DNA from 2 places in the Amorphus sp. MBR-141 genome. Region 2 is predicted to be linked to the other one. Evidence: predicted binding sites of a transcription regulator. Region 2 holds the regulator's gene; the other holds the start of a gene.
The links. Region 2 encodes PhoB, which activates phosphate uptake and scavenging genes when phosphate is short. Its sites were predicted from a motif close to TGTCATNNANCTGTCAT; they were not measured.
Positions count from the first base shown of each region.

Region 1: the regulator PhoB is predicted to act here: its motif matches at 6,504-6,520, upstream of phnA (phosphonoacetate hydrolase).

Region 1 covers NZ_JBRJGW010000008.1:103,155-114,577, forward strand. Annotated here, with positions in the region: gene ACSSVZ_RS12940 (dipeptide ABC transporter ATP-binding protein) at 1-495, opposite strand, end outside; gene ACSSVZ_RS12945 (ABC transporter permease) at 492-1,406, opposite strand; gene ACSSVZ_RS12950 (ABC transporter permease) at 1,403-2,380, opposite strand; gene ACSSVZ_RS12955 (ABC transporter substrate-binding protein) at 2,386-3,927, opposite strand; gene ACSSVZ_RS12960 (alkaline phosphatase family protein) at 3,931-5,217, opposite strand; gene phnA (phosphonoacetate hydrolase) at 5,222-6,493, opposite strand; gene ACSSVZ_RS12970 (LysR substrate-binding domain-containing protein) at 6,678-7,589, shown strand; gene betA (choline dehydrogenase) at 7,727-9,391, opposite strand; gene betB (betaine-aldehyde dehydrogenase) at 9,444-10,907, opposite strand; gene betC (choline-sulfatase) at 10,911-11,423, opposite strand, start outside.
Region 2 covers NZ_JBRJGW010000003.1:291,564-302,986, reverse strand. Annotated here, with positions in the region: gene pstB (phosphate ABC transporter ATP-binding protein PstB) at 38-832, shown strand; gene phoU (phosphate signaling complex protein PhoU) at 1,024-1,743, shown strand; gene phoB (phosphate regulon transcriptional regulator PhoB) at 1,766-2,467, shown strand; gene ACSSVZ_RS06235 (GcrA family cell cycle regulator) at 2,694-3,296, opposite strand; gene ACSSVZ_RS06230 (acetylornithine transaminase) at 3,663-4,868, shown strand; gene argF (ornithine carbamoyltransferase) at 4,865-5,806, shown strand; gene ACSSVZ_RS06220 (Hsp33 family molecular chaperone) at 5,773-6,795, shown strand; gene ACSSVZ_RS06215 (efflux RND transporter periplasmic adaptor subunit) at 6,909-8,228, shown strand; gene ACSSVZ_RS06210 (efflux RND transporter permease subunit) at 8,225-11,423, shown strand, end outside.

The sequences.
Region 1 (11,423 bases), on a different contig from region 2:
CATGGCGATCATGACGCGCTGCTGCTGGCCGCCGGAGAGCTCGTGCGGATAGCGGCCGACGAGGGCGGGATCGGGGAGTTCGACCTCCTCCATCAGGCCGGCGATCCGCCGCCGGCGTGCGGCGGCGTCGCGCATGCCCGCCCGCACCAGCGCCTCCTCGATCTGGCGGCCCACCCGCATGAACGGATTGAGGCAGGCCATCGGATCCTGGAACACGACGCCGATGCGCGCGCCGCGCAGCGCCCGCATGCCGGCCTCGTCGCCGAGCGGCAGCGGCGCGCCTTCGAACAGGATGCGGGCGCCCGTCCCGTAGTCGACGCCGCGCGGCAGCAGGCCCAGGATGGCCAGCGCCGTCATCGACTTACCCGATCCGGACTCGCCGATCAGCGCGAGGGTGCGCCCGGCCGCAAGCGGGAAGGAGACGCCGTTCAGGATCGCGGTGTCGGCGGTTCCGACGTGCAGGTTGCGGACGTCCAGAAGGGGCGTGTCGGTCATCGCGCGATCCTCGGGTCGACGGTGCGGTGGACGATGTCGATGAGCGCGTTGACGACCACCAGGCCGACGGCGGCGACGGTGATCGCCGCCTGCACCACGGGGTAGTCGCGGCCGTGGATGGCGTTGAGCATCAGGCTGCCGAGGCCCGGAAGCCCGAACAGGATCTCCATGGTCAGCGTGCCAGCGACCAGGCCGGCGAGCACCAGGCCCGACATGGCGAGCGCCACCGGCAGCGCGGTCGGCAGCAGGTGGAAGAAGGCGATGCGCACCGGCCCGAGGCCCTTGGCCCGTGCGGTCCGCACGTGAGCGGAGGTCGCCGCCTCGCGCAGCTCTTCGAACAGCGGCTTGCCGATCTGGCCGGCGTTGTCCATGCCGATGATGATCACCGGCATCAGGAGGCCGCCCAGGACCGGCAGCCAGCCGAGCCAGATGGAGAAGACCAGGATGGCGATCACCCCGACGCAGAAGGTCGGCAGGGCGATCGACCAGACGTTGACGAGGTTGACGAGGCCGGAGAGCCAGGGGCTGCCGGTCATGGCGGCGGCGACCGCCAGGCCGATCGCCAGCGTCAGCCCGAACACGAACGAGAACACCGCCAGCTTCAGCGTCGTCGGCAGCGCCGTCGCCAGCATGTCGGACACCGGCCGGTGGTAGCGCAGCGAAGTGCCGAAATCGCCGCGCACCGCCTCGCCGGCCCAGTCAGTGAACTGGGCGGCGAGGCTGCGGTCGAGACCCATCTCGGCGCGCAGCGCGCTTTCCTGCGCGCTGGTCAGCCCGCCTTCCAGCGCCATCCGGTCGACGGCGTCGCCGGGCACCACCCGGCACAAAAGGAAGACGAGCACCACGATGCCGGCTGCCTGCAGCACCATGCGCGCGAGGCTGGTCGCGAGGGCAAGGAGACGTGCGGTCACGGGGCCACCTCCACGACGGCGCGCTTCACCCGGCGCAGGGGGTCGAGGTGGGCCCGCAGGGCGTCGCCGACGAGCAGCAGGCTGACGGTGAGCGCGATCAGCGCGATCACCGGGGCGAGGATGGCGTGCGGCGCGATCTCCAGATAGCGGCTGGCATCCGAGACCATGCGGCCCCAGGTCGGCGCGTCGGGGGAGGCGCCGAGGCCGAGGAAGCTCAGCACCGATTCCGTCACGATGCAGCGCGGCAGGATGATCGCCGCCTGGGTGATCAGCCCGCCCATCACGTTGGGCAGCACGTGCAGCGTCAGGACGTGCAGCCGGCCGCCGCCGAACAGGCCGGCGGCGCGCACGTAGTCCTGGGCGGCTTCGCGCTTGTAGGCGGCGCGCGAGACATAGGCGAAATGGGGTGCGTAGGAGAGGCCGAGCGCGAGCAGCACCGGTCCCGTTCCGGCGCCGATGGCGACGATCAGCAGCAGCGCCAGCAGGATGCCCGGCATGGCGCGGACGATGTCGATCGCGCCGAAGACGATCGCCTCGGGGATCCGTCCCAGCGCCAGCGCGGTGAGGCCGCAGCAGGCCCCCAGGACAAAGGCCACCAGCGTTCCGCCGATGCCGACAAGGAGAGTGGTGCGGCCGCCCATCAGGAGGCGCGAGAAGACGTCGCGCCCGAGATGGTCGGTGCCGAGAAGATGCGCCGCGCTCGGACCCTTGTTCAGGTTGAGGAGATCCTGGGCGAGCGGATCGTAAGGGGCGATCAGCGGCGCGAAGATGGCCGCCAGCACGATGATCAGGACGATCGCGCCGCCGATCAGCGCCCCGGGGGAAACGGCCCCCGGGACGTGTCGTCGGACGCCGGCCGAAGCCGGCGGTGCCAAGTCTGCGCCCGCATCGCGCTCCGGTTTTCCAGAGGCGGCCACGTGGTGGACGGCGGGCCGGTTGGATCCGATGTCGTCGTGAGCGGAGACGAGCGCCATGACGGTCAGTCCTGCTTGAGCCAGGTCTGGGCGATGCCGCCGCTCGCCCAGTTCGGCGACCAGGTGAAGCCCGGCTCGTAGCCCTGGACCGCCTCGCGCATGGCGATGGTGTTGGCGGCGTGGCCGAGGACGACCGTGTAGTAGTTGTCCAACACCCGCTGCCAGGCGGCGAGATAGAGCGCCTTGCGCTTGTCCTCGTCGGTCTCCGCGACGGCCTGCTTGATGAGCGCGTCGAGTTCCGGATCCTGGACGCCGCCCCACAGGACGGGGTTCGGGCCATCGCTCATCAGCCGCACGAAGCGCAGGAAGATGTCGGCGCGCGGCCCGGAGGCCATGGTGTTCATGTCCCAGTCGTACTGGCCGAGGCGGTTCTGGGCGCCGAGGTCGTCGAGGGCGACGTGGTTCACCTGGAAGCCGAGCTGGCGCACCATCTGCACGACGACCTGCGGATAGTTCTCCTGCCAGGAGACGAACTCGATGGTGACGTCCTCCGGCGTCACGCCGGCCTCGGCCAGCATCGCCTTCGCCTTGTCGAGATGCGGCGCGGCGTGCTTGTCGGCGTCATGCAGCGCCTGGTCGAAGTAGACGTGCCCGGGCATGACCATCTGGTTGGTCACCACGCCGTCGTCGCCGGCCAGGAAGTTCATGAAGGCCTGCTTGTCGACCGCGTACATGATCGCCTCGCGGACGCGGGGATCGTCGAAGGGCGGGCGCGGATTGCGGTTGTTGAAGGAGACGAAGTACCAGGTGGAGTCCTTCAGGGTGCTCACCCGGACGTCGCCGGTCTTGGCCAGTTGGGTCGACTCGTCGCGGGGAACGCTGGCGATGTCGATGTCGCCGGCGCGCATGGCGCCCGACTTGTCGAGGTCCTCGCGCAGGTTAGCCTCGACCGCCTCCAGATAGGGCATGTCGCCGCGCCAGTAGGCCTTGTGGGCCGGGGCATACAGCCGGATCTGGGGCTGCCATTCGCCGAACGAGAACGGCCCGGTGCCGATCGGGGTGGTGATGGTCTCTTCCCAGCCCGGCGACTTCGGCGACAGGATCCACAGCTCCGAGAGCAGGTTGGTCAGCGGCGCGTAGGGTTCCGTCATCTGGATGACGACGGTGCGGCCGTCCGTGGCCTCGGCTCCATCGACGAGCTTCATGGCGGAGGCGAGCCAGCCGCCCTTCACGTTGGAGCGCACGCGCTCGACGTTGGCGACCACGTCGTCGGCGGTCAGCGTGTCGCCGTTGTGGAAGGTGACCCCGTCACGGATGGTGAACGTGTAGGTCATGCCGTCGTCTGAGACCTCGACGGCTTCCGCCAGGAACGGCTCGACGCGGCCATCCGGCCCGATGGAGGTCAGCGCCTCGGCATAGAGCTGCTGCACGGCGATCGAGCCGGTGTGGCGGTGCGGATCGGAGGTGTCGAGGCCGAGGGTCGCGTAGCGCAGCACGCCGCCACGGGTGACATCCTGGGCATGCAGCGAGATCGGAAGCGTCGCGACCAGCGCGGTGGTGGCGGCGCCCAGCATCAGCTGGCGACGGGTGAGCGAAGGGGATTTCATGGTTCAGGTCTCCGGCGTCATGGAGGGGGAAGCGGCTTGCAGGGCCCGCCCGTCGAGGTCGTCGGCAGGAAGGCCGAGATGGGCGAGAAAGGTGGGGGCGAGATCGACGGCCGATGTCGTCGCGCCGTGGCGGCCGCCGGGCGCGAACCCGCGTCCCGACAGCATCAGGACCGGCGACTGCTCGCGGGCCGCGAGGCCGCCGTGCTGGCCGCAGCCGGTGCGGTCGGCCTTGCCCGGACCGGGCATCACCGCAGCGCTCAGGCCCGGCACGCCGAAGGCGTTGTCGGCGTCGCTCGCCGCCATCGAGAGGGCGATCGCGGGACCGGTCTCCGGGTGGTGGCGGATGTCAGCCAGTGCTGCGCCGTGAAAGACCGGGCCGGCCCAGGGCTGGGCGGCGAGATGCGCGGCAATCGCGTCAATCCGTTCCGCGTGGTCGGGGTGGATGTAGATCAGGGCCGCGGTGCCGTTGGGCGCCACCACCACATCGTCGGAGGTGTCCGCCTGCTTGAGGCCTGCCGCGACGAGGGAGCCGGCGACGTCGATCGTCTCGGTGACCGTCTGGTGGCCGTGGTCGGAGCCGACCGACAGCAGGATGTCCTCACCGGCGGCGATGCGGGCGTCGACCGCGCCGATGACGGTGCCGGCAAGCGCGTCGACCGCGGCGAGCAGGTCCAGGTGCTCCGGCGAGCCGAGCGGCAGGGCGTGTTGGGAGGTGTCGGGTTCGGACAGCCAGAGCAGCGCGAAGGCGGCGTCGCCGTCCACACCTTCGGCGACGAAGCGGCGGGTCATCTCCCGGTCGCCATCGATGCCGAGCGCGATCGCCAGCGCGTCGGTCTCGGGGACCGGTATGCGGCCGGGCCCGAACGATCCGGCGCGATGGTAGACGTGGCCGTGCCCGTCGGGATCGTGGGCGTAGGCGGCTCCCGGCGAGACGTTGTTGAAGACGATCGCGCCGCCGTGGGGGGCGACCCGTTCGGCCAGCGTCGGCATGGCGAGCGAACATCCGGTGACGGCGCGCTTGTGCTGCAGGAACTCCGGCTTGCCGGCGTCGTGCAGCACCAGCCGACCGTCTTCCATGAGGGCCATCGCGTTGCCCTGCAGGCCGTTGCGCGCCGGGTGGCAGCCGGTGGCGAAGGCCGCCGAGACGACGCGGGTCGCCGACGGAAACACCGACCGATGGGCCTCGAACACCGTCGCGCGGGCGGCAAAGCGGACGAGGTTGGGCATGATCTCCGGGCGCACGAAATCGCGCCTGAGGCCGTCCAGCATGATCGCGATGACGCGGGCCATGACTTCAATCCGTCCCGTTGATGGCGAACTCGAAAATGTCGAAGTTGCGCAAGGTCCCCTCGGCGCGCGCGCGATAGGCGGCGTTGAGCGGCCGCGAGAGGATGAACGGCACCCGCTGCTCGGACAGGCCGCCGTGAGACCGGAGCCTTGTACCTGCGAGCTGTGACAGGTCGTGGTCGGCCGACCGGGCGCCCAGCGCCACGCCGGGCGCGCCGACGACGACGATGTCGGCCTCGCGGTCCGCCGGCAGTTCGAAGCGTGCGCAAGCCTCGTCCCGGCCAAGTGCCAGGTCGACGCCGTCGATGGCGGCGACGTATGCCAGCACCGTCCCGGCATCGAGCCCCGCGTCGAGGACGTGGACCCGCACGAAGCCGCCGAGCGCGCCGTGGTGGCGGACGAACGGATCGGTGATCGGGCAGATGACGCGGGTGCGGCCTTCGCCGAAGCGGGCGTTCAGCGCGTCGCCGAGATAGACGACGTTGGGGCTGCCGTCGGCGGTCGCCATGTCGGTCATGCCGTGGTCGGCGACGATGCCCACGGTGGCGCCGAGCTCGGCCAGCCGGCCGAGCCGCGCGTCCACCTCGGCCATGAAGGCGTTGGCGTCCGGGGTGCCGGGGGCATGGCTGTGCTGGACGAGATCGGAGAGCGACAGGTAGAGGAGGTCGGGCGACCGCTCCTCGAGCAGCCGGACGCCGGCATCGAGCACGAACAGGGAGAGGTCGGGCTGGTACTGGCCCGGCGTCGGGCGGCCGACCAGCCGGGTCGCATCTTCGATGCCGTTGCGCGCGAGCGTCGCCAGATGCGCCTTCTCGGCGGAGAAGGCGATCCCGTCCATGTCCTTGCCGAGCGCCTTCAAGAGCTTGTCCTTGGCGGTGACGGTCGCGACCTCGGCACCGGCGCGGGAGAAGGCGGAGAGGATCGTCGGCGCCACCATGCCGGCATCGTCCAGCATCATCACCTCGTCGCCGGTTACGACGTCGAGGAAGTAGTTGCCGGAGATGCCGTGGACGCGCGGCGGGGCGCCGCAGACGATCGAGACGTTGTTGGGGTTGGTAAAGGTCGGCATCGCCGCCAGCGCCTCGCCGGCAAAGCCGTCGCGCATCATGCGGTCCATGTGCGGCACCACCCCGTCGCGGCGTGCCGCCTCGACATACGCGGGATCGCATCCGTCGTAGCAGATCACGACGACGGGATGCTGGGGCCAGCGATAGCTGCGGCCGTTCACATCGACCGTTCGGTCATCGGCGGCATCGGACCTGGGCACTGCGACGGACATCCTTGCTCCCTGTTATCAAAGCGCCATGGGCGTGCTGTATGCTAATGAATTCAAATACATATTCGATGTATTGAACGTATTCCCATTATGTTGATCCGTGGAATTCGTTCAATCGAAATAAAATCGGAGATGTGTGAGGGTTGCTCACATGACAAAACGAAGACTTCCGCCGATGAAATCTATGATGGCGCTGGAAAGTGTCGTCAGGAGCGGGAGTGTTTCCGCCGCGGCGGACGATCTTGCTGTGACCCACGGCGCTGTGAGCAAGCAAATCACGCTGCTTGAAGAGTGGCTGGGGCGTCCGCTGTTCGCGGAGAAGCGCCGCGGCATGATCGCCAACGCCGCCGGCGAGCGGCTTGCGGCGGCGACGGCGGAAGCCTGCCGGATTCTTGCCACCGCCCTGGACGAGATCGAGGCGGAGGATGGCGCGGCCGAGCTGAACGTGGTCGCGCCGGCGACCTTCGCCATGCGCTGGCTGATCCCGCGGCTGCCGTCGTTCCAGGCGGCAGGGCAGGGGGTACGGGTGCGCGTGCGGCCGACCCACACGACCGAGGACTGGGACGCGCTCGACTGCGACGTGATGGTCCGAAGGGGGCGGGCGCTGGCGCCGCGCTTCGACCCGCGTCCGATCTTCGTGGAGGAGCTGGGGTTGGTGATGGCGCCGGGACTGGCCGGCGCGTCGGCGCCGTCGGCGCTGCCGCTGGTGTCGGCGGAAACGCGCGCCGGTGAACTGGATCGCTGGTTCGCCCATGCGACGGGCACGCATGCGGCACCCGAGGCGATCGCCTTTCCGCATTTCTACATCGCGCTGGAGGCGGCGCTGTCCGGCATCGGCGCGCTCGTCGCGCCGCTGTTCCTGGTCGACGAGCTGCTGCGGGCCGGCCATCTGGTGGAGCCGTGGCCCGACCGGCGGGTCGCCGGGGCGACCTACAGCGTCGGCGTCAATCCCGAGGGGGGCAACGTGGCGGCCTCCCGGCAGGTCGCTGACTGGCTCTGCAGGGCGGCGGGAGATCGCGCCGGGCGCGCGGTCGGCGATGGCGAGCGGAGCGGCCTGCCGGCCGGTCCGGGCACGGCGGTGCAGGCACCGCCGCGCTGAGGCGCGCTTCGCTCCCGAATCCGCGAAGGCGTGACCCGGTCAGCTCGACGCGACCTGAATGCAGAGGGGCTGCTCGAGAGCTTGGGTCCTGAGCGATCTCTCGCCGGCCGGACGAACGGGTTCAGCCGACGAAGCCTCTACCGATCCGAGGTCTGCCAGCGCGGATTGATCCACGGTTCGGCGTTATCGGCGGCAAGCGGCGGCTTGCCGAGGATCATGTCCGAGGCCTTCTCGCCGACCATGATCGACGGCCCGTTGAGGTTGCCGTTGGTGATGCGCGGGAAGATCGAGGAATCGACCACCCGCAGCGCGTCGACGCCGATCACCCGGCATTCCGGGTCGACGACGGCCATCGGGTCGCTGGCCTTGCCCATCCTGGCGGTGCCGCATGGATGGTAGGCGCTTTCCGCATGCTCGCAGATGAAGGCGTCGATCTCGTCGTCGCTCTGGCAGGCGGCACCCGGCTGGATCTCCTTGCCGCGATAGGGGTCGAACGCCGGCTGGGAGAAGATCTCCCGGGTCAGCCGGATGCAGTGGCGGAAATCGACCCAGTCCTGCTCGGTGGACATGTAGTTGAAGAAGATGCGCGGGGCCTCGGCGGGATCGGCGCTCTTCAGGGTGACCTCGCCGCGCGACGGCGAGCGCATCGGGCCGACATGGGCCTGGAAGCCGTGCCCCTCGGCGGCCGCCTTGCCGTCGTAGCGCACCGCGATCGGCAGGAAATGATACTGGATGTCGGGATACTCGACGCCCGGCTTGGAGCGAAGGAAGGCCGCGCTCTCGAACTGGTTGGAGGCACCGAGGCCGGTCTTGAAGAACAGCCATTCGGCGCCGGCCAGCGCCTTCCCGAACAGGTTCCAGTGCTTGTAGAGGGTGATCGGCTGGGTGCAGGCCTGCTGCACGTAGACCTCCAGGTGATCCTGCAGGTTCTTGCCGACGCCGGCCCGGTCGGCGACCACGTCGATGCCGTGCTCGGCCAGGTGGGCGGCCGGACCGACGCCCGACAGCATCAGCAGCTTCGGCGTGTTGATGGAGGAGGCGGCGAGGATCACCTCGCGCCGCGCCCGGACGATCTCGATCTTGCCGCCGCGCTCGATCTCGACGCCGACGGCGCGGCCGTTCTCGATGACGACCCGGCGGGCGAGGCAGCGGACCATGTCGAGGTTGGACCGCTTGAGCGCCGGCTTCAGGTAGGCGTTGGCGGTGGACCAGCGGCGGCCCTTCCAGACCGTCTGCTCCATCGGGCCGAAGCCCTCCTGCTTTTCGCCGTTGTAGTCCGCCGTGAGTTCGAAGCCGGCTTCTTCGCCGGCCTTCACGAAGGCGTGGAACAGTGGGTTCCGGCGGGAGCCGCGCGAGACGTGCATCGGCCCCGACCGGCCGCGCCAGTCCGGATCGCCGCCGTGGCCGCCGTCGTGCCAGTGCTCCATGCGCTTGTAGTAGGGGAGCACGTCGGCATAGGACCAGCCGGTGGCGCCGCTCTCGGCCCAGTGGTCGAAGTCGCGGGCGTGGCCGCGGACATAGACCATGCCGTTGATCGACGACGAACCGCCGACCACCTTGCCGCGCGGCGTGACCAGCCGGCGGCCGCCGAGGCCGGGCTCCGGCTCCGAGGCAAAGCCCCAGTCGTAGCGGGGCATGTTCATCGGGTAGGAGAGCGCCGCCGGCATCTGGATGAACGGACCGGCATCGCTGCCGCCGTACTCCAGCACGAGCACGCTGTGCCTGCCGTCCTCCGACAGGCGCGCGGCCAGGGCCGACCCGGCCGAGCCGGACCCGACGATCACGAAATCCGCTTCGCTCATATCATTTTCTACGATCGCCGGACGGATCGCCCGGCACCGCCTCCTTGTCGTGTCAGTAGGGGCTCTCGACGGGACCGAGGCCCACGTGAATGGTCTTGAGCTGCGAGTAGAATTCCATCGCGGCGCGGCCGTTTTCCCGGCCGAGGCCCGACTTCTTGACACCGCCGAAGGGCGCCTCGACCGGCGTCAGGTTGTAGGTGTTGATCCAGCAGATCCCGGCCTGGAGCTGGCCGGCGACCCGGTGGCCTCGGGTGAGGTCGCGCGTGAACACGCCGGCCGCAAGACCGAACTGGGTGCCGTTGGCACGGGCCACGCCCTCCTCCTCGGTCTCGAAGGTGAGGACCGACATCACCGGCCCGAAGATCTCCTCGCGGGCGATCGTCATGTCGTCGGTGACGTCTGAGAAGATCGTCGGCTCCACGTAGGCGCCGGCATCGAATGCGCCACCCGTGGGCACGCCGCCGCCATAGTCCAGCGTCGCGCCTTCGCTGCGGCCCGTCTCGACGTATCCCAGCACTTTCTCGCGCTGCGCTTCGGACACCAGCGGCCCCATCTGGGTGTCGGGATCGAGTGGATCGCCGATGCGGATCGCCCGGGTGCGCTCGACCAGCCGCTCGATGAACCGGTCCTTGATGCCCGACTGGACGAAGACGCGGGTGCCGTTGGAGCAGATCTGGCCGGTGGAATAGAAGTTGCCCAGCATGGCGCCGCCGATCGCATCCTCCAGGTCGGCGTCGTCGAAGATCAGGATCGGCGACTTGCCGCCGAGCTCCATGGTGACGTGGCGCATGCCGGCGGCGGCAGCCGCGTAGACCCGCGCGCCGGTCGGCACCGAGCCGGTCAGAGACACCTTGGCGGTCAGCGGATGGGTGGACAGGGCAGCGCCCACCTCGCCGAATCCCTGGACGACGTTGAACAGGCCGGCCGGGGCACCGGCCTCCATGAAGATCTCGGCGAGCTTGAGCGCGCACAGTGGCGTCATCTCAGACGGCTTGAACACCATCGCATTGCCGCAGGCGAGCGCCGGCGCGGCCTTCCAGCAGGCGATCTGGGTCGGGTAGTTCCAGGCGCCGATGCCGACGCAGACGCCGAGCGGCTCGCGCACGGTGTAGGCGAAGTCGGTGCCCAGCGGCACGCTCTCGCCGGCGATCGACGCGGCCATCGAGGCGAACCACTCTAGTGAATCGGCGCCCGAAGTGGCGTCGGCGACCAGCGTCTCCTGGATCGCCTTGGAGGTGTCCAGGGTCTCCAGCTCCGACAATGCCGCGTTGCGTTCGCGGATGATGTCGGCGGTGCGGCGCAGGATGCGCGACCGCTCGACCGGCATCATCGCCGCCCATTCGGCCTGGGCGCGGGCGGCCGAGGCCATCGCCTTTTCGATCACCGCGGGCGTCGCGGCGTGGAGCTTGGCAATGGTTTCGCCGGTGGCGGCGTAGACGCTCTCGAAGGGCTTGCCGTCGGCGTCCTCCAGATAGGCGCCGTCGACGAAATGGCTGGCGGTGGGTTGGGCTCGCATACGTCAGTCTCCTCGCGGCCAGCGCTGGGAGGCTTCCAGCACGTTCAGGTCCATGTGGTTGCGCATGTAGCGCTCGGACGCCTTCTTCAGGGGCTGGAAGTCCCACGGATAGTAGGCGCCGTTGCGCAGGGCGGCGTAGACGACATGGCGCCGGGCCTGGCTCTCGCGCACCTCGGCGTCGTAGGCGGGCATGTCCCAGAGATCGCGCACCTGCGCGGCCATCCGCGCGGTGACCTCCGCGTGCGCCGGGTCATCGGCGAGGTTCCGGCGCTCGTGGGGGTCGGCCTGAAGATCGAACAGCAGCGGCGGATCGACCTCGCAATGCACGTATTTGAAACGCCCGTCGCGGATTGCCACCAGCGGCGCGATGGAGGCTTCTGCGGCGTACTCGATCCGCACCGGTACCTGGCGGGCGGCGCCCGAGGCGATCGGCACCAGGCTCTCGCCGTCGGTCCACGGGGTCACTTCGCCCAGATTGATGCCGACCAGGTCGGCGATGGTGGGCGTGACGTCCAT
Region 2 (11,423 bases):
GATGAGTGCAGTGGCAGTCGAAGCGAAGGAAAAGGTGATGGTGGAGACCGTCCGGACGCCGGACGCGCAGCCGCGGCCGGTGAAGATCAAGGCCTCGGGCGTCGATGTGTTCTACGGCGCGAAGCAGGCCCTGTACGGGGTCTCCATCGACATTCCCGAGCGGGCGGTGACGTCCTTCATCGGCCCGTCGGGTTGCGGCAAGTCGACGTTCCTGCGCTGTTTCAACCGCATGAACGACACCATCGACAGCTGCCGGGTCGAGGGCGAGATGCTGATCTCGGACACCAACATCTACGATCCGCGCCTCGACGTGGTCGAGCTGCGGGCGCGCGTCGGCATGGTGTTCCAGAAGCCGAACCCGTTCCCGAAGTCGATCTGGGACAACATCGCCTACGGCCCGAAGATCCACGGCCTCGCCCGCTCGAAGGCGGACTTCGAGGAGATCGTCGAGAAGAGCCTGCAGAAGGCGGGCCTGTGGAACGAGGTGAAGGACAGGCTGCACGAGGCCGGCACCGGCCTGTCGGGCGGCCAGCAGCAGCGCCTGTGCATCGCCCGCGCCATCGCGGTGAACCCGGAAGTGATCCTGATGGACGAGCCGTGCTCGGCCCTCGACCCGATCGCCACCGCCAAGGTGGAGGAGCTGATCGACGAGCTGCGCGAGAACTACACGATCGTCATCGTCACCCATTCGATGCAGCAGGCGGCGCGCGTCTCCCAGCGCACGGCGTTCTTCCATCTCGGGCTGCTGGTCGAGGAGGGGCCCACCAACTTCGTCTTCACCAGCCCGAAGGAAACGCGCACCCAGGACTACATCACCGGCCGCTTCGGCTGAGCGGCCGGGCCGGGGGCGGCCCGGTCGGCCCGGTCCCGCGCCGGGTCGCGCGCAACGGCCGCGGTTTGTGATTGCAGGTCGCCCGGACCTGGAGTCATCGTCATCGCGGGTCATCAGGCGAGCACATCCGCGCCGCCCGGATCAGCCCGATCCGAGCGGGGCGTGCTCCGGCGAACGAAGAAGAAACCGACATGAGCGACCACATCACCGGAGCCTACGACGAGGAACTGCGCGACCTGGTCGGCCGCATCGCCGAAATGGGCGGGCTGGCCGAGCGGCTGGTCTCCGAGGCGGTGACGGCGCTGGCCAAGATCGACATCGCCCGGGCCCAGGGCGTCATCCTCCAGGACCACCGCCTCGACGAGATGCAGCGGCAGGTGGAGGAGCGCGCCATCAGCGTCATCGCGCGCCGCCAGCCGGTCGCCAAGGACCTGCGCGAGATCATCGCGGCGCTCAGGGTGTCGAGCGACCTGGAACGGGTCGGCGATCTTGCCAAGAACATCGCCAAGCGGGTGATCGCGCTGCAGGGCCAGTTCCACTCGAAGCGGCTGATCTTCGGGGTCGAGCACATCTCGGAGATCACGCTGGAGCAGCTGAAGGCGGTGATCGACGCCTACACGGCCCAGGATCTCGAGGCGGCCCATGCGGTGCGCAACCGCGACGACGAGATCGACGCCATGTACACCTCGCTGTTCCGCGAACTCCTGACCTACATGATGGAGGATCCGCGCAACATCACCTTCTGCACCCATCTCCTCTTCTGCGCGAAGAACATCGAGCGGATCGGCGATCACGCGACCAACATCGCCGAAAACATCCACTTCATGGTCACCGGCGAGCAGCCGCAGGAGGAACGACCCAAGCATGATGAATCAAGCTATATCCCGGCCAATTACAGCGCAGACGATTGAGCAGGAACGGGGGCGTGCGCTCATGCCGAAGGTCTTGATCGTCGAGGACGAGGAATCGCTGACGCTGCTGCTGCGCTACAACCTGGAGGCGGAAGGCTACGCGGTCGACGCCTGCGCGCGCGGCGACGACGCCGAGATCCGGCTGCGGGAGAGCGTGCCGGACGTGCTCATCCTCGACTGGATGCTGCCGGGCCTGTCCGGCATCGAGCTGTGCCGGCGGCTGCGCAACCGCGCCCAGACCGAGAAGCTGCCGGTCATCATGCTGACGGCGCGGGGCGAGGAAGCCGAACGCATCCGCGGCCTGTCGACCGGCGCCGACGACTACATGGTGAAGCCGTTCTCCGTGCCGGAGCTGATGGCGCGGATCCGGGCGATCCTGCGCCGCAGCAAGCCGGCGGTGGTGTCGGGCATGCTGTCGGCGGGCGACATCGAGCTCGACCGCACCACCCACCGGGTGCGCCGGGCCGGCCGCGAGATCCATCTCGGGCCGACCGAGTTCCGCCTGCTGGAGTTCCTGATGCAGTCGCCGGGCCGGGTGTTCTCCCGCGAGCAGCTGCTCGACGGGGTGTGGGGCCACGACGTCTATGTCGACGAGCGCACCGTGGACGTGCACGTCGGCCGGCTGCGCAAGGCGATCAACCGCGGCAAGGCGCTCGATCCGATCCGCACGGTGCGCGGGGCGGGCTATGCCTTCAACGACCAGTTCGCCGTCCTGGAGAAATAGCCGGAGCCGGAGCGGCGGGGGCGGCGCGCCGATGGCGGGCGGCCGCCGTCGTGCCGGACGCGTCGTCCTTCCAGGCACGGCGCCGGGCACGAAAAATCCCGGCGCCGCGGCGCCGGGATCTGGCAGGCTCAGGACGGGCGGCCGGGCCAGAGCCACGTCCGATCAGGCGGTCACACCTGATCGACTGGACGTGGCCCCATACCCGCTACCCGGGCTGCGGCGCCGGTCAGCGGCTGCCGCTGCCACCGCCGCCGGAGCGGGACTTGCGGCGATCGGGCGCCGGCTGGTAGGCGACCCGCGAATGGGCGTTGCAGTAGGGCTGGCCGGGCGTCGACTCGCGGCCGCAGAAGGCGAAGTCGTCGCTGCCCGGATCGCCCATCGGCCAGCGGCAGGTGTGCTCGTTGAGCTCCATCAGCGTCTTGCGCTCGCCGAACGGGACGACTTCGGCCGACATCGCCGCGGTCGGCGCCAGCTGGGTTTCCATCTCGGCCTGGGCGACGATCTTCAGCGCGGTGTTGCCGACGAGACGGGTCTGGCGGGAGATCGCCGCGCCGCCGCCGCCACCGCCACTGGTGGTCGCGCCGCCGCCGTTGCCCCCGACGCGGCCGCCGCTCGGCTTGGAGGCCGGGCGCGGCTTGCGCGGCCGGGACGCGCCCGGCGCCTTGGCGCGACCGGACAGGCCGAGGCGATGGATCTTGCCGATCACCGCGTTGCGGGTGATACCTCCCAGCTGTCCGGCGATCTGACTCGCGCTCAGCCCCTCGGCCCAGAGTTTCTCGAGGAGCGAAACGCGTTCTTCAGTCCAGGACATCGGTGTGTCGTCGGCCATCTCGGGACCTCCGTCTGTGGCTCGCAGAATCCTTCGGCCTCGCGGACAACGCCGCGTGTGTGCGCCGATGCGGGTCTGGGTGGGGCCGTGCACGATATGTCGTGCCTTAACGATTTAGATACTACAACATCACGCGAATCGATGACAAGATTCAGCTGATCCAGGTGGCCTGCGGCGCGTCGGTTTTCCCCAACCGAATTCCCGCCGCCGCAGCCATGCGGGAACCCTGCCGGAAGGCCGTCGGACATTGACAGCGGGCGGCGTTCCTCGAATATAGAAAGCTTTCCATCGTGCCGCCTCTTGGCGGCACGATTTGTTTTTCGGGTGCCAACAATCCGACCGCGGCACCTAAACTTGAGAGAACCAATGACAACGTCGGCCCTGTACAAGACCTATGCGCGCGCTGATCTCTCGTTCGAGAGCGGCGAGGGTGCCTGGCTCAACGGGTCCGACGGCCGACGATATCTCGATTTCGGCTCGGGCATCGCCGTGACCGCGCTCGGTCACGCCCATCCCCACCTGGTCGAAACCATGACCGCCATGGCCAGCAAGGTCTGGCACACCTCGAACGTGTTCCGGATTCCCGAGCAGGAGCGGTTCGCCGAGCGCCTGTGCGCGGCGACCTTCGCCGACCGCGTTTTCGTGACCAACTCCGGCACCGAGGCGACCGAGGCGGCGATCAAGACGGCGCGGCGCTACCACTTCGCCAACGGCGCGCCGAACCGCTACCGGATCGTCACCTTCGAAGGGGCCTTCCACGGCCGCACCATGGCCGCCATCGCGGCCGGCGGCACGGCGAAGTACCTGGAAGGCTTCGGCCCGCCGATGGAGGGCTTCGACCATGTGCCGTTCGGCGACTTCGAGGCCGTGAAGGCGGCCGTCGGCCCCGACACGGCGGCGGTGATGATCGAGCCGGTGCAGGGCGAGGGCGGCATCCGCCCGTTCGCCAACGAGTTCATGCGCAAGCTGCGCGAGCTGTGCGACGAGACCGGCACGCTGCTCGTCCTCGACGAGGTGCAGACCGGCATCGGCCGCACCGGCAAGCTGTTCGCCTACGAGTGGTCGGGGATCACCCCGGACGTGATGGCGATCGCCAAGGGCGTCGGCGGCGGCTTCCCGCTGGGCGCGTGCCTGGCGACGGCCGAGGTGGGCGACGCCATGGTGCCGGGCACCCATGGCTCCACCTATGGCGGCAACGCGCTCGCCTGCGCGATCGGCAATGCCGTGCTCGACGTGGTGCTGGCACCCGGCTTTCTCGACCAGGTGGCCGAGAAAGGCCTGATCTTGAAACAGAAGCTCGCAGCGGTGGTGGATTCCCATCCGAGCATCTTCGAAAGCGTGCGCGGCGAGGGCCTGATGCTGGGCCTGAAATGCCGGGCTCCGTCCGGCGACGTGGTGCTGGCGGCGCGCAAGGCGGGTCTCGTCACCATCGGCGCGGGCGACAACGTCGTCCGTCTGCTGCCGCCGCTGGTGGTGACCGCGGCGGAGATCGACGAAGCCATCAACCGCCTCGACGACGCCGCGACGGCGCTGGAGGCGAGCGAACTGACCAAGGCCGGGGGTACGGCATGACGACGAACGGCAAGACACGGCACTTTCTCGACCTGGACGTCCTCTCCAAGGATGTGCTGCGGGGGATCATCGACAACAGCCGCGCCATGAAGGGCACCCGCGACGGCGCCCGCCGCGGCCACGGACCGTTGGCCGGCCGCGTGCTGGCGATGGTGTTCGAGCGTCCGTCGACCCGCACCCGCGTCTCGTTCGACGTGGCGATGCGCGAGCTCGGCGGCGAGACGATCATGCTGACCGGCGCCGAAATGCAGCTCGGCCGCGGCGAGACCATCGCCGACACGGCGCGCGTGCTGTCGCGCTACGTCGACGCGGTGATGATCCGCATCCTCGACCACGACGCGCTCATCGAGTTCGCCGAGTTCGCCACCGTGCCGATCATCAACGGCCTCACCAAGGTCTCGCATCCGTGCCAGATCATGGCCGACGTGCTGACCTTCGAGGAGCACCTCGGGCCGATCGCCGGCAAGAGCGTCGCCTGGACGGGCGATGCCAACAACGTGCTGGCCTCCTGGCTGCACGCCGCCGAGCGCTTCGCCTTCGAGCTGCGCATCGCCACGCCGAAGCAGCTGGCGCCCAACGACGGCAGCATCGAGCGGGCCCGCGCCGCCGGCGCCAAGGTGGTCTGGACCGACGATCCGTTCGAGGCCGTCGACGGGGTCGACTGCGTCGTCACCGACACCTGGATGTCGATGGGCGACCGCGAACGCGAGCGCCGCCACAACCTTCTGAAGCCCTATCAGGTCAACGACCGGCTGATGGCGGCGGCCAACCCGCAGGCGATCTTCATGCACTGCCTGCCGGCCCACCGCGGCGAGGAGGTCACGGAAAGCGTGATCGACGGGCCGCAGTCGGTGGTCTTTGACGAGGCCGAAAACCGCCTACATGCGCAGAAAGGAATTCTGGCATGGTGTTTGGCGGAGACGTTGGCGGCGGAATGACGAGCGGTGGCGCAGACCCCTTGAGGTTGCCCCCCGACGATCTCGTTCTGCCTTTTGCAGTGAACGCGCTCGACGTGCGCGGGCGCGTGGCCCATCTCGGCCCGGTGGTCGATGGCGTGCTGTCGCGCCACGGCTATCCGGAGCCGGTCGCCCGGCTGCTCGGCGAGGCGATGGTGCTGACCGTGCTGCTGGGCAGCGCCCTCAAGTTCGAGGGGCGGTTCATCACCCAGATCCAGAGCGACGGGCCGGTGAGCCTGCTGGTGGTGGACTTCCGCTCGCCCGACCGGGTGCGGGCCTATGCGCGCTTCGACGCAGAGGCGATCGCCGCGCTGGCCGAGGCGGGCACCGTCGCCTTCACCGACCTGGTCGGCAAGGGCCAGCTGGCGCTGACCATCGATCCCGGCGGCCACATGCGCCGCTACCAGGGCGTCGTCGCGCTGGAGGGCGCCAGCCTGGAAGAGGTGGCGCATGCCTATTTCGCCCAGTCCGAGCAGATCCCCACCACGGTGCGGCTTGCCGTGGCGGAGGTGCTGGAGCGGCGCGAGGGCGAGGGGCCGCGGCACAGCTGGCGCGCCGGCGGCGTGCTGGTGCAGTTCCTGCCGGAGTCGGAGGACCGCGTCCGCCACCGCGATCTCGATCCCGGCGACGCGCCGCAAACGATGACCACGCCGGAGGCCGAGCCCGACGACGCCTGGGTCGAGGCGCTGGCGCGCGTCGGCACCCTCGACGACGTCGAGCTCATCGACCCGGAGATCGCGCCGCCGCGGCTGCTGCTGCGGCTGTTCCACCAGCGCGACGTGCGGGTGTTCGAGCCGCTGCCGGTGGCCGAGATCTGCTCGTGCTCGCGCGAGCGGGTGGAGGGCATCGTCCGCCAGTTCGATGCCGAGGAGCGCCGCGACATGGTCGAGGACGGCGAAATCGTCGTGACCTGCGAGTTCTGCAGCTCCACCTACCGGTTCGATCCATCCGATTTCGAGACGGACTCGTAGGACGAGCGCAGGCCACGCGTTAGCGTGTCCAGAACGGGCCCGGCTTCCGCCGGCGGCCCGGTGATGAGGCTTGATCGACGTTGGCAGACCACCAGCCCAGTCCCCGAAAGCGGATGCGGACGGCCCTTGGCGTTGCCGCCAAGGCCGTGCTGCCGGTGCTGGTGCTCGCCGGGGCGGTGGCGCTGACCCAGTGGCTGATCGCCTCCAGGCCCGAGGTCGCCCGCAAGGCGCCCGAGGAAACGGCCTATTCCGTCGAAACCGCCGAGCTTGACCGCGGCCCCCACCGCCCGACGGTGGCGGTCTACGGCGAGGTCGTGTCCGCCGCCCGGGTCGAGCTGCGGGCGCTGGTCGGCGGCGAGATCGTCGAGGTGTCGCCGTCGGTCCGGGTCGGCGGCGCGGTCGCCGAGGGCGAGACGCTGCTGCGCATCGATCCGTTCGCCTACGAGGGTGCGCTGGTGGAGGCCCGCGCCAACCTGGCCGAGGCGAAGGCGGAGATGGCGGCGGCCAAGGCCCGCGTCGCCCTGAAGAGCGGTGCGCTGGAGCAGGTGCAGACCCAGCTGGAGCTCGCCGAGCGCGACCTGGAGCGGGCCCGGACGCTGGTGGAACGCCAGGCCGGCACCGCGCAGTCGGTCGACGAGCGCACGCTGCTGGTGAGCCAGCGCCGCCAGTCGCTCGACCAGCTGACCAACGAGATCGCCATCGAGAAGGCCGGCATCGACCAGCAGACGGCCACCATCGAACGGCTCGAATGGCGCGTCCGCAACGCCGAGCGCGACCTCGCCGACACGTCGCTCAAGGCGCCGTTCGACGGCGTCGTGGTGGCGGAGGAGGTGGAGGTCGGCCGTCGCATCGGCGAGAACGACCTGGCCGTGGCCCTCGACCAGGCCGACGAGGTGGATGTCGAGTTCACCCTCTCCGACCGCCAGTACGGCGCGCTCGTATCGGGCGTTGGCGGGCTCGTCGGCACCGACGCCGAGGTCGTCTGGCGGATCGGCGAGACGCCGCGGCGCTACCGGGCGACGATCGACCGCGTCGGCGCCGAGATCAGCGCCGCGCGGGGCGGCATCCAGGTCTATGCCCACCTGGACGCCGACGCCGGCACGCCGCTGCCGCGGCCGGGCGCCTTCGTCGAGGTGCGGATGCCCGGCCGACGCTTCGAGGACTCGCTGCGGCTGTCGGCCGCCTCGGTCTACGAGGGCGACCACGTGTTCGTGGTCCGCGACAGCCGGCTGGTCAAGAGAAGCGTCTCGGTGCTCGCCCAGGACGGCGAGACCGTCATCGTCGACGGCGACCTTGCGGCCGGCGACCACGTGCTGGTCACCCGCATCGCCGAGGCCGGCGACGGCGTGCTGGTGAAGGAGACGCTCACGCCGCCGGAGGCCGAGCCGGCGACCGCGGCCAGCGGCTCGGCCGCCCGGGTGCTGCCCCAATGAGCGCGCCCGGCCGCCGCGGCGGCGGGCTGATCCAGCTGTTCGTCCGCCATCCGAACGCCGCCAACCTGCTGATGATCCTGATGCTGCTGGCCGGCGCCTTCTCGCTGGCGCGCATCAACACCCAGTTCTTCCCGACCGTCGAGGAAAAGCAGATCACCGTCTCCGTCACCTGGTCGGGGGCGAGCGCGGAGGACGTGGCGGCCAACATCCTCGACGCGGTCGAGCCGGCGGTGCGCTTCCTCGACGGCGTCGACCACGTCACCTCCTACGCCCGGGAGGGCGCCGGCACGACGATCATCGAGTTCGACGCGGCGACCGACATGCAGAAGGCGCTCGCCGACGTCGAGCAGGAGATCGACCAGATCACCACCCTGCCGGAGGAAAGCGAGAAGCCGACGATCACCAGCAACCGCTTCCACGACACGGTGGCGAAGCTGATCCTCACCGGCCCGTTCGACGAGGCGGCGCTGCAGATCTACGCCAAGCGCATCCGCGACGACCTGCTCGACCGGGGCATCGACAAGGTGACCTTCACCGGCATGCGCGACCGGGAGATCGAGGTGTCGGTGCCGGAGACGACGCTGGTCCGGCTCGGCATGAGCATCGAGGACGTGGCGACGGCGATCGCCAGGAACACCCTCGACCGGCCGACTGGAACCGTGTCGGGCAGCGTGGAGAAGCAGGTGCGCGCGCTGGCGCCGGGCGAGACGCCCGAGGAGCTCGCCGACATCGAGGTGAAGACGTTCCCGAGCGGCGAGCGCATCCTGCTGCGCGACATCGCCACCGTCGGCAACGCCTTCGACGACGACGCCACGCGCGGCCTGCACGGCGGCATGCCGGCGATCGGCATCGTGGTGCAGCGGGCGGTGTCGGCCGACGCGCTGGAGACCGACGCCATCCTGAAGGCCTATCTCGCCGACACCCGGGCGACGCTGCCGGCGACCCTGCAGATCCTGGAAACCCAGGACACGGCGAGCTTCCTGTGGGACCGCATCAACCTGCTCCTCCGCAACGGCTGGCAAGGGCTGCTGGTGGTGCTGCTGGTGCTGTTCACCTTCCTCAACGCCCGCATCGCGACGTGGGTGGCGCTGGGCATCCCGATCTCCATGTCGGCGACCATCGCCATCATGTACCTGACCGGCCAGACCATCGACATGATGAGCCTGTTCGCGCTGATCATGATGCTGGGCATCATCGTCGACGACGCCATCGTGGTGGCCGAGCAGACCGCCACCCGCGAGGACGCGGGCGATCCGCCGCCCCACGCCGCCGAGGTGGGGGCGCGCCAGATGCTGGTGCCGGTGCTGGCGGCGAGCCTGACCACCGTCGCCGCGTTCGCGCCGCTGTTCCTGCTCGGCGGGGTGATGGGGCAGATCATCGAGGTGCTGCCGCTGGTCACCATCTCGGTGCTGACGGCGTCGCTGATCGAGTGCTTCCTGGTGCTGCCGGCGCATCTCGCCCACTCCGGCGGGCCGCGCGGCGCGGCGCGCTGGTCGCTGGTGCGGCAGATCCTGGTGGGCATCGTCATCGCCGTGGTGCTGGCGGCGCTGGCCAGCCTGCCGGCCGAGGGGGCGGCGCCGGTGGTGGCGGCGATCCTCCATGCGGTGGCGGCGACGCGGGCAGCCGTCGGGCCCGTCGGCGCGGTGCTGGGACTGGCGGCGCTGGCGTTCGCGCTGGCCGGGCTGGTGGAGCTGGCGCTGGTGAAGGGGCGCGCCGCGGCGGCGAAGCGGGCCGGGGCGGGCCACGCCAAGACCGGCTTCCGCAGCTGGTTCGACGGCAATTTCGCGCGCTTCCGCGACGGGCCGTTCCGCGGCTTCGCCACGCTCACCTTCCGCTGGCGCTACACCACCCTGGCGCTGGCGCTGGCGGCGCTGGTGGTGGTCGGCTTCGGGCTGGTGGCCGGCGGGCGGGTCGGCTTCGTGTTCTTCCCCTCGCCGGAATCGGAGAGCCTGCGCGCCACCCTGGAGGTCAACGCCGGCACGCCCGAGGAGCAGGTGATCGCGGCGGTGGCGACGGTGGAAAACGCCCTCGAGGTGGCCGAGCAGCAGCTGTCGGGCGGCACCGAGCCGCTGCTGCGCTCGGTGTCGAGCACCCTCGGCGTCTCCGGCCAGAACCGGGGCGACAACCTGGCGGAGATCGACGTGCAGCTGACGCCGTCGGAGGCGCGCACCATCCGCACGCCCGAGGTCGTGCGGGCCTGGCGGAACGCGGTGCCGGAGATCCCGGGGCTGAAGTCGTTCGCCATCAACGAGCGGCGCGGCGGGCCGCCCGGCCGCGATCTCGACGTGCGCCTGGACGGCGCGGCGCCGGAGGTGCTGAAGACCGCCGCGCAGGACGTCATCGCCGCGCTGCAGGCGGTGCCGGGCGTCAGCGCGGTGGCCGACGACCTGCCCTACGGCAAGCCGGAGCTCGCCATGCGGCTGACGCCGCGCGGCGCGGCGCTGGGCTTCACCCTGGACAGCGTCGCCACCCAGGTGCGCAACGCCTTCGACGGGGCGATCGCCCGCCGCATCCCGATCGGCGACGAGGAGGTGAAGGTGCGCGTCCAGCTCGCCCAGGGCGACACCGGCGACGCGGCGCTGCGGCAGATGTGGCTGAAGAGCGACACCGGCGCGTTCGTGCCGCTGTCGGAGGTGGTGAGCCTGGAGGAGAGCGACGCCTTCTCGGTGATCCTGCGCCGCGACGGCAAGACGACCGTGTCGGTGACCGCCGATGTGGACCCCGAGGTGAACACGGCCACCGCGATCACCGAGCTGATGCGCACCGAGGTGATGCCGGAGATCGCGGGGCGCTACGGCATCGGCTTCTCGTTCGCCGGCAAGGCGGAGGAGCAGCAGGACTCGTTCGCCGACCTGAAGCTCGGCACCTGGGTCGCCCTGTCGGTCATCTACATCATCCTCGCCTGGGTGTTCGGCTCCTACTGGCGGCCGCTGGCGGTGATGGCGATCATCCCGTTCGGGCTGGTCGGAGCCGTGCTCGGGCACCTGCTGCTGGGCTTCAACCTGACCATCATGAGCCTGATCGGGCTGCTCGGGCTGTCCGGCATCCTGGTCAACGATTCCATCATCCTGGTGAGCCGGCTCGACGAGCGGCTGAAGGACGGGGACGCGCTGGCGACGGCGGCGATCGGCGCCAGCTGCGACCGGCTGCGGGCGGTGCTCTTGACCTCGCTGACCACCATCGGCGGGCTGGCGC